3 regions of the Sphaerisporangium aureirubrum genome follow, and region 3 is predicted to be linked to each of the others. Evidence: riboswitches for the same ligand, from Rfam matches in the RefSeq annotation. Region 3 holds a riboswitch; each other region holds the start of a gene.
The links. Region 3 has a riboswitch for cyclic di-AMP ahead of ACFP1K_RS19655 (C40 family peptidase). Riboswitches for the same ligand answer to the same signal wherever they lie in the genome.

Region 1 (3,266 bases), on a different contig from region 3:
CACCCGCGACCTGCCGCCCCGCCCGCCGTCGTCGCAGCTGCGCTACGACCCGCTGCTGGACGAGTGGGTGGCGGTCGCCGGGCACCGGCAGGGCCGCACCTTCCTCCCCCCGGCCGACCAGTGCCCGCTGTGCCCGTCGGCGCCGGGGCGGCTCACCGAGATCCCGGCCGCGGACTACGACGTCGCGGTCTTCGAGAACCGCTTCCCGTCCTTCAGTTTCGTGCCGGGCGAGTACGAGCAGGTGGGCGGGCTCAGCGAGGTACGGCCCGGCGTGGGCCGGTGCGAGGTGGTGTGCTTCACCTCCCGGCACGACTCGTCGTTCTCCGCCCTCTCCCCCGCGCAGGTCGATCTGGTGCTCCAGGCGTGGGCGGACCGCACGGCCGAGTTGTCCGCGCTGCCCGGGGTGGAGCAGGTGTTCTGCTTCGAGAACCGCGGCGCCGAGATCGGCATCACGCTGGCCCACCCGCACGGGCAGATCTACGCCTATCCCTACCTAACCCCGCGCACCCGGCAGATGCTCGGCTCCGCCGCGCGGTACCGGGACCGCACCGGCGGCGACCTGTTCGCGGACGTGCTGGCGGCCGAGCGGGCGGAGGGCACGCGGGTGGTCGCGGCCGGCGAGCACTGGACGGCGTTCGTGCCCGCCGCGGCGCGCTGGCCGTTCGAGGTGCACGTCTACCCGAACCGCCGGGTGCCCGACCTGAACGCCCTGGAGCCCGAGGAGCGGGCGGAGTTCGGCACCCTGTACACCGGGGTGCTACGGCGGCTGGACGGGCTGTTCGGGGTGCCGATGCCGTACGTCGCGGCCTGGCACCAGGCGCCGGTGCGGGAGGGGCGCGATCTGGCGTACCTGCACCTGGAGCTGTTCAGCGTCCGGCGGGCCAAGGAGAAGCTGAAGTACCTCGCGGGGTCGGAGTCGGCGATGGGGGCGTTCGTCAACGACGTGCTGCCCGAGGAGGCCGCGCGGATGCTGAGGGATGCCTAGTTTCGCCCAATTTGTCCGATGAGTCGCCACAAGGCGCTGCAGAGTACTAGCATCCCATCCATTCCCGCCGGTAACGGCGGTCACGCCTAATCCCTGGCGCCTCGCCAGGGAACCGGGGACCCAGTGGTTTCTGGGGTGAATCCACCTCGTGTGGTAGGGCGACTCCGGCCCGAACCCGTCAGCTAACCCGGTCGGCGGATGGAGAGGAGAAGGCTCTGCCGCGCACTACCGGCGGTTCCGTGGTCATGGCCGCGTGTGTTCTGCTCATGGCCGGGCTGGTGCCCGGCCAGGCGGTGGCGGGAGCCGCCGCCCCCAAGCCCACCGAGAAGGAACTCAAGGCCCAGCTCGCGTCGCTCACCAAGAAGATCGACAAGCTGATCGCCGAGTACAACGCCAAGCGCGTCGCCGTCGGCAAGGCCAAGGCCGCCGAGAAGGCGGCGCGCGACCGGCTGAAGTCCGCCGAGGCGGCGTACGCCCTGGCCCAGTCGCAAGTGCGCGACATCGCCCAACTGCGCTACCAGGCCGGCGGCCTCGGGCTGGTGGGCGAGCTGATGTCCCCCGGGTACGGCGGCGCCGCGATGTTCGAGCAGCTCCAGGCCGAGCAGAGCGCCCGGCTGAGCGGGTTCGCCTCCGCCCGCGACACCCGCAAGCAGGCCGCGGGCGACGCCGAGAAGCTCACCGCCGAGCTGCGGGACGACATGACCGAGGTCTCCGGGCAGCGCAAGGACGCCGAGAAGCTGATCGACGAGATCAAGGACAAGCTGGACAAGCTGATCCCCACGGCCCCCGGCAAGCGGGCCAACGGCGCCTGGGCGCCCGAACTCCCCACCGGGAGCGACAACATCACCCCGCGCACCCGGCTGATGCGCGCCGAGGTGCGGAGCCACTTCACACTGCGCTTCCCGGTCGGCTGCTACCGCGCGGAGACCAGCGGCGAGCACCCGCTCGGCCGCGCCTGCGACTTCATGCTGAGCTCGGGCGGCGCGCTGCCCGCCGCCGGAGACGCCGCCCTCGGCAACGAGATCGCGGCCTGGATCATCAAGAACGGCGGCAAGCTCGGCGTCAAGTACGTGATCTACCGCCAGCGCATCTACAACCTGGGCTTCCCCGGCTGGCGCCCCATGTCCGACCGCGGCGGCGTCACTGCCAACCACTTCGACCACGTGCACATCTCGATGTACTGACCGGCCCGGGGCACGGGCCGGTCAGATGGGGCCCGGTCAGCCGGACAGGCGGATCGGGTTGACGATGTCGGCGTAGATGAGCAGGGTGCTCATGACCAGGAGCACGGCCACCACGGCGTAGGTCAGGGGCAGGGCCTTGGCGATGTCGACGTAGGAGGGGGCCGGGCGGCGGCGCAGGCGGGCGTAGGCGCGCTTGATGCCCTCCCACAGGGCGCCGGCGATCTGGCCGCCGTCCAGGGGCAGCAGCGGGACCAGGTTGAACATGCCGATCGCGAGGTTCACCAAGGCGAGCAGCTGGATCAACGAGATGATCTTGGTGTCCAGGGGGGCGGCGGACGCGGCGATCTCGCCGCCGATCCTTCCCGCGCCGACGATGCTGGCGGGGCTGTTGATGTCACGCTTGGCGCCACTGAAGGCGGCGTCCCAGACGCCGCCGATGCGCTCGGGGAAGCGGGCCAGCGACGCGGCGGTGCGGGCGGTGAAGTCCCACATCGTGCCGGCGACGAAGCCGAGGTTCTGACGTTCGACGACCACCACGGGGCTCACACCGAGGAAGCCGGCGTTCTTCTCGATCTTGGCTGGGTCGTCCGCCGAGGGCCGGTCCTGCGCGATGAGCGTCGGGGTGAGGGTCAGCGGCGTGCCGTTCCGCTCGACCTGGACGGCGATCGGCCCGGCGCCGTGCTGACGGATCAGCTTGGTGGCCTGCTCCCAGCTGGTGACCGGGGTGCCGCCCACGGCCACGATCTTGTCGTTGGCCCGCAGGCCGGCCACGGCGGCGGGGGACGCGACGTGCGCGGAGGTGCACTCCTGGCCCTTCTGCTGCTCCTGGACGGTCATGACGCACTTGGAGACGGCGGCCACGACCGGCTGGGCGACCTGGATGCCGAACCCCATCAGCACGACCGCGAAGAGCACGAAGGCGAGCACGAAGTTCATCGCGGGGCCACCCACGAAGATGATCAGGCGCTGCCACCAGGGCTTGCGGTACAGGACGCGGTCCTCGTCACCCGGCCTGACCTCCTCCAGGGACGCCTGCCTGGCGCTCTCGATGAGCCCCTGCCAGTAGCCGGTGGAGAGGTTGCGCAGCTTGCCCTGAT
Region 2 (3,266 bases), on a different contig from region 3:
TAGCGATCCCGGTGGATCAGCCCGTTGCGCACCAGCGAGGTGCCGAGCACGACAGTGCTCTCCGGCGGGCGGGGGTGCGCGGCGGCGGGCTGGGAGCGCAGCCAGGCGAAGTCGTGGGTGATCAGCTCGGCCCCGAGGCTCCGCACCGACGCGGCCAGCGCGGCGGGGACGGGCAGCGCGGTGAATATCGTCAGCCTGCCGGCGCGGGCGGCGGCGCGCAGGCGCAGCGCGGCGGCGGTGCCGAGGGCCCGGCGCGACCAGGTGGCGTCGGCGCGGGCGCGCAGCAGGGGCGTGCCCGGCCGGGCGGTGAGCAGTTCGAGCAGGCGGATGGTGGCGAGGCCGTCGTCGACCACGACCATGCGGCGCGGCACGGAGCCGAGCGCGGTGAGCTGCATGCGGCCGGAGAAGGCGTCGCCGAGCACCCAGGACTCGCGGCGGCCCGGCCGGGGCATGCGCTCCTCGGCGGTGTCCAGGCGCAGGCCCTCGGGCAGCGCGAGGGACGCCAGCTCCCTGCGGGTCACCCGCAGCCCCGGCAACTTCGCCCTGGCCATCACCTGGAGACCGGGCCCCACCACTCCGGCGTACCTCGCCTCGACCGCGCAGAGCAGCTGGAGGGGCGACTCCACCCAGGCGACGGCCGACCCCTGCTCCCGCACGCGGCTTCGACCGATCCTCTCCACGCCGGGTAATGAGACGTTCACGACGTAGGCAACCTAGTGCCACGACCCTACGCGGCGGGTAACGTCCGGTGAACGGCGGACAACAGGCGAAGGTCATGCGGCGCGGGGCCCCTGGTGAGGCCCATAGGTTTGCCGTCTCCAGGCCGGAGCAGCCTAAGTGGTTTGTCCTGTTTGCGCCTCTTTGTCCGATGTATTACTGTGAGGGGACTCCTGGTCTAGGAAACGCCTGAACAGGTAACTTCCTGGTCCGGGAGCAGGCCGGAGCGAGACAGGTCCGCCGCGGAGATCCATCTCCCGCCATCACGCTCCGGACGCCGAGTCCGCTCCCACGCGGAGCCGGGGACCCACCTTTCCGGGGTGAATCGGAGCGCCGTTCCCACAGGCGCGCCGTAGGGCGACTTCCAGGCCCGAACCCGTCAGCTAACCCGGTAGGCGCCTTTGGAAGAAGGAGCTCTCCCTTTGTCAACGTTCACGCAGCGACTCATGGACGCCCCACGACATCGCGTGATCGGGCTGGCCCTCGGTGGCCTCGTCATGGCCCAGGTGGTCACCGGAACCGCGCTCGCCCACGCCGACGGCCCGCCGTCCGACGCCATCGCCAAGGTCGCCTCCGCCGAGGCGCACGGCGAGCCTCGCTCGGTGAGCAAGGTCACCGCCGAGCAGGTGCTCCGCCTGGCCGAGTCCCAGGTCGGCATCTCCGAGGACAGCGCGGGGGGTGGCACCAAGTTCCAGGCATGGTACATGGCGAGCCCCCGGGCGCAGCAGACCATCGCCCGTGACACCGGCAAGATCTCGGACTACGCCAACGCGGCGTGGTGCGACATGTTCGTCTCCTGGGTCGGCGAGCAGCTCGGCATCCAGGACACGATGGGCCAGGACGCCTACACCGTCCAGCACGCCAAGTGGTTCGAGGCCCAGGGCCGCTGGGGCACCGCACCCAAGCCCGGCGCCGTGGTGTTCTTCGACTGGAACGGCGGCGGCATCGACGGCATCGACCACGTCGGGTTCGTCGTCCAGGACAACGGTGACGGCACCATCAAGACCGTCGAGGGCAACACCGGGAACGGCGTGGTCGAGATCCGCACCCGCCCGACCTACCAGGTGGCCGGCTACGGCTACCCGAGTTACGCGGCGGCCTGACCGCGGACCCCCCGCACGAACCGGGCGGGCGTTCCAGATCACCCACTCCCAGGGACGCCCGCCCTTCCCGCCGCCGCACGGCCGAACCAGCCCGCAACCGGCCGTGCGGCGGCACCTTCTTGTCTGTCTTTTGCGGAGGACTGTGCCGGTAGCGATGGGAGCGCTCCCAATACCGGCAATGGCCTTTTTGCCGCTTATCATCACATTCCATGCTTCTGGGAACCTCAGGAGTAACAGTTAGGTTTCGGCATATTGACGCCAGCGTTGCCCGTCGGGGACCCTTCGTGGGAGCGCTCCCAAATCTCGCCCGCGGGACCATGCCACCCGCGGTTCACGACTGAGGGATCCAGCACATCGCGGGGCCCGACTGTCGGGGCCGGCCCTCGATGCATCTCCCAATGATCGGGCAACCACCTTGAGAGGGGTCCGGAATGATGAACACAATGCGCCGCGGCAGGATGCTCGCGGTCGCATCGGTGATGACGGTCGCGCTTGGCATCACTGCCGCATGCTCGTCCGGCGGAGGCTCCGGCGAAGGAGGCGGCGCGTCGTCAGCGGCGCCGGAGAAGATCACCCTTACTCTGCAGACCTTCGGCGGAGGCACCAACTTCGGCTACAAGGCCGCAGTGGAGAAGTGGAACGCGGAACACCCGAACGTCCAGGTCAAGTACAACAACCTGACCGATAGCTTCGAGAACGTGTACTGGCCGCAGATGCTGCAGTGGCTTCAGTCGGGCACCGGTGCCGGCGACGTCGTCGGCATCGACGAGGGCGGCATGGGTCTGGCCAAGGCCCGTCCCCAGTTCTTCACCGACCTCAGCCAGTACGGCGTGCAGAGCCGCCAGGCCGACTTCCCCGCGTGGAAGTGGGAGAACGGCATCAACGCCGACGGCAAGCTCTTCGCCCTCGGCACCGACGTCGGCGGCATGAGCATCTGTTACCGCACCGACCTGTTCGAGAAGGCGGGCCTGCCCACCGACCGGGCCGAGGTGTCCGGGCTGTGGAAGACGTGGGACGACTTCATCAAGGTCGGCCAGCAGTTCCAGGGCAAGGCCAAGGGCGCGAAGTTCGTCGACAGCGTCAACACCATCTACAACGTGGTGTTGTCGCAGGAGGCCGCCAAGAACGGCAACGTCACCTACTTCGACAAGAACCAGCAGCTGATCGCCGACAAGAACCCCGCGGTCAAGACCGCGTTCGACTTCACGCAGAAGATCAGCAAGGCGGGCCTCACCGCCAAGCTGCAGAACTTCACCGACCCGTGGAACACCGGATTCGTCAAGTCGCAGTTCGCGACGCTCGGCTGCCCGGGCTGGATGCTCGGCGTGGTCTCCGGCACCGCCGGTGACGAGTTCAAGGGCAAGTGGGACGTCGCGACCGTGCCCGGTGGCGGCGGCAACTGGGGCGGCTCCTGGCTGGCCGTGCCCAAGCAGTCCAAGCACCCGA
Region 3 (3,266 bases):
GCTGGCCCTGCTGGCCCTGGCCATAGCCTTGCTGGGCCTGGCCGTAGCCCTGCTGAGCCTGGCCGTAGCCCTGCTGGCCGTACTGCTGACCCTGCGACTGCTGCGGATATCCCTGACCGTAGGCTCCGGTCCCGCCCTGCTGCTGACCGTATTGGTCCTGCTGGCCGTAGGACTGCTGTCCGTACGACTGCTGCTGCGGGTAGCCGTGTTCCGACGTCGGCTGGGGGCGGTGGACGACTGTGACCTCCGGGTCGAGCCCCGAGCCGGGTCGCTCGGCCTGTTGCCCGTACTGCGGAGGTCCGGATGACGAGTTGTCGTCCGGTTCGTCACGTGGGTACGGCGGCTGTCCGGTGCTCACCGTTTCACCTCACTTCGGCTTCGCATGCGGCAAATGTCAGGCACACATGCTGTGGTGCTGCCCAACGTAGCGACAGCGGGATCAACAGTCACCTTTCCATTCCGTCACCCGGGCCGTCAGGTACGCGGGAGGAGATGGAGGATCATGCGGGTGTTGCCCAGAGTGTTCGGTTTGACGTGTTCCAGATCGAGGAACTCCGCGACGCCCTCATCGTAGGAGTCGAGCAACTCCGCGTACACCTCAGGTGACACGGGTGTGCCCTGGATCTCGGCGAATCCGTGCCTCGTGAAGAACTCGACCTCGAAGGTGAGGCAGAACACCCGGCGCAGCCCCAGCTCCCTGGCGGTGTCGATCAGCGCCGCCACGATGCGGTGCCCGATGCCCCGGCCCCGGCAGCGCACGTCGACCGCCACCGTGCGGATCTCCGCCAGATCCTCCCAGAGCACGTGCAGCGCCCCGCAGCCGACCACTTCGCCGCCCTGTTCGGCGACCCAGAACTCCTGGACGTCCTCGTACAGCGTGACGGTGGTCTTGCGCAGCAGCCGCGGCCCGTCGCCGGAATAGGACGCCACCAGCCGCCCGATGGCGCGGACGTCCGTGGCGCGCGCACGCCGGACCACCAGCTCGCTCCCGGGAGGGACGGACTCCACGACCTGCTCCATGAGGGGTCAGCGTATCCGCAGGCGCCGGGCCACGCCGCCCCGCTCCGGCCCGCACCGGCAATAACGGCCCGCCCCAAAATCCCCCAAGGCCGATACCGGTCGCGTTGGGTAGCCGGTTGACAGCGTGCCGTCGAAACGTGGCAGGGTTCCCGTTATTTCCCAGATCAAGGCTCCACCACCTGCGACTTCATCGCCATGGGAGCGTAAAGCAGGAGTCTTCGCAGCGTAATGCGGGTGCCGCGCCCCGCCCGGCGTGATCGCGCCGTGATGCGCCGGTTGTGATTCCTCTACAGAATTCGTAGTTCTGGTTGAGCAGGAACCTGAGCTGCACTAGTGTCCAGGCTCGATGCCGGTCATCGCCCACGATGACCGGACCGCCTAATCCCGGCCACCTCCGACCATGCCGGGAACCGGGGAACCACACGGCCACCCGCCCGGGACCAAATCCCGGCCGGCCGCCACCCGGGGTGAATCCGAGAGGGAGGAATCGCGATCTCCGCGACCCGCGCACTCGGTAGGGCCACTCCCGCCCGAACCCGTCAGCTAACCCGGTAGGCGACCGAGGAGAGGAGCTCGTTGGTGCACGCTGGGCGCACGCCTGGGAAGAGCACGGGCAGGCACGCCCGCCGAGGCCACAGGTCCCGGCTCGGCGCGGCCGTGACGGCCATGGCGGCTCGCGTCGCCGGATCGGGCCGCACGGAATCACGGCGCCTGCCACGCCGCATCGCCATGGTGACCGTCACCCTGACGGCCCTCACCTTCGGCTCGCCGCTGATGTCCGCGACCGCCGACCCCAAGCCGAGCCTGAACGAGCTCAAGAACCAGGTGGAACGCCTCTACAACGACATCGAGGCGCTGACCGAGCAGTACAACGGCCAGAAGGAGCGCCTGAAGCAGGCGCAGCGCTCGGCCAAGCTCGCCAAGCAGACCCTGGACAAGAGCCAGACCGACCTCGAGGAGAAGCGCCGCAGGGCGGGCCTGTACGCGCAGGACGCCTACATGACCGGCGGCATCGGCTCCTCGCTCGCGCTCGCCATGTCCGGCGACCCTGAGGGCTACCTCGACCGCGCGGCCACCACCTACGCCCTGCAGTTGCAGCAGGGCGAGGAGGTCTCGCAGATCACCAAGGCGATGGACAGCGCCGAGCGCGCCAAGGAGAGCGCCAAGGCCCGTGAGGCCGAGGTCAAGAAGCTCGTCGGCGAACTCGACGCCAAGCGGGACAAGATCCGCGAGCTGGTCACCAAGACCGAGGGCAGCCTGTTCCGCCGGGCCCTGTCACAGGTGGGCGGGTACGGCCGGGCCACCAAGGTGGCCATCCCGATTCCCGGTGAGGGCAAGGCGGCCGAGGCCGCCAAGTGGGCGCTCACCCAGCAGCTCAGGCCGTACGTCTGGGGCGCGGCGGGGCCGAGCTCCTTCGACTGCTCCGGGCTGGTGTTGTGGGCCTACCAGCGGGTCGGCATCAGCCTTCCGCACTACACCGGCGACCAGTGGACGGCGGGTACCCATGTGTCCCGTGAGGACATGCGCCCGGGCGACCTCGTCTTCTTCTACAGCGATCTGCATCACGTGGGCATCTACATCGGTGGCGGCATGATGGTGCACGCCCCCCGCACCGGCGACGTGGTGCGGGTGGCGCCACTGGGCAACAGGCCGTTCGCCGGGGCCGTGCGCATCGCCGACTGATCTCAGATCAGCCGGCGGCGAGCGGCCCAGGCCACCGCCTCGATGGCGGTGGCCACGCCGATCCTGTCGCAGATGCCGCGCAGGCGGCGGCGGACGGTGCGGCCGCTCACATCGAGCCGGCGGCCGACCCGATCCACGGTTACGCCTTTGGCCAGTTCGGCGAGCAGCAGCAGATCATCATCGGTCAGTCCCACGCTGTCTGATCCCGTGGGAATGTCATTTCCCCGGGAAACCAGATCCGGATACGCCATCGGGTGTCCTCTCCCCCACGACGAACTCGGCAACATACTGAATGCTTCGGCCCGCCCGTCAGGAACGGTAAACGCCACGTTGAAAGGTCGTCAAGCACTGACCGCGATACCTGTTACGTTCGTCATTGACATACCACTCCATATGTGAACTACTCATGACATGTTTACGAGCCCGTAGCGGGGCGGCCAGCGGCGATCAAGGGGAGGGACGTCAGCCGGGTGTCGCGCTAGGGTGTGACGGCATGCCTGGTGGGTGGGTGGTTGCGCTGTCACATGCCCTCTGCCGTGCGCGCGTCCGCGTCGGCCTGCCCA

Region 1: another riboswitch for cyclic di-AMP. It lies ahead of ACFP1K_RS27325 (coiled-coil domain-containing protein); the one in region 3 lies ahead of ACFP1K_RS19655 (C40 family peptidase).
Region 2: another riboswitch for cyclic di-AMP. It lies ahead of ACFP1K_RS05570 (CHAP domain-containing protein); the one in region 3 lies ahead of ACFP1K_RS19655 (C40 family peptidase).

What each region holds. Positions count from the first base shown of each region.
Region 1 is NZ_JBHSRF010000051.1:21,210-24,475, forward strand. It holds gene galT (galactose-1-phosphate uridylyltransferase) at 1-985, shown strand, start outside; cyclic di-AMP (ydaO/yuaA leader) riboswitch at 1,059-1,196, shown strand; gene ACFP1K_RS27325 (coiled-coil domain-containing protein) at 1,231-2,169, shown strand; gene ACFP1K_RS27330 (M50 family metallopeptidase) at 2,206-3,266, opposite strand, start outside.
Region 2 is NZ_JBHSRF010000005.1:162,776-166,041, reverse strand. It holds gene ACFP1K_RS05575 (hypothetical protein) at 1-656, opposite strand, end outside; cyclic di-AMP (ydaO/yuaA leader) riboswitch at 983-1,130, shown strand; gene ACFP1K_RS05570 (CHAP domain-containing protein) at 1,140-1,820, shown strand; gene ACFP1K_RS05565 (ABC transporter substrate-binding protein) at 2,279-3,266, shown strand, end outside.
Region 3 is NZ_JBHSRF010000028.1:3,460-6,725, forward strand. It holds gene ACFP1K_RS19645 (hypothetical protein) at 1-307, shown strand, start outside; gene ACFP1K_RS19650 (amino-acid N-acetyltransferase) at 475-1,020, opposite strand; cyclic di-AMP (ydaO/yuaA leader) riboswitch at 1,386-1,594, shown strand; gene ACFP1K_RS19655 (C40 family peptidase) at 1,600-2,703, shown strand; gene ACFP1K_RS19660 (LuxR family transcriptional regulator) at 2,706-2,954, opposite strand.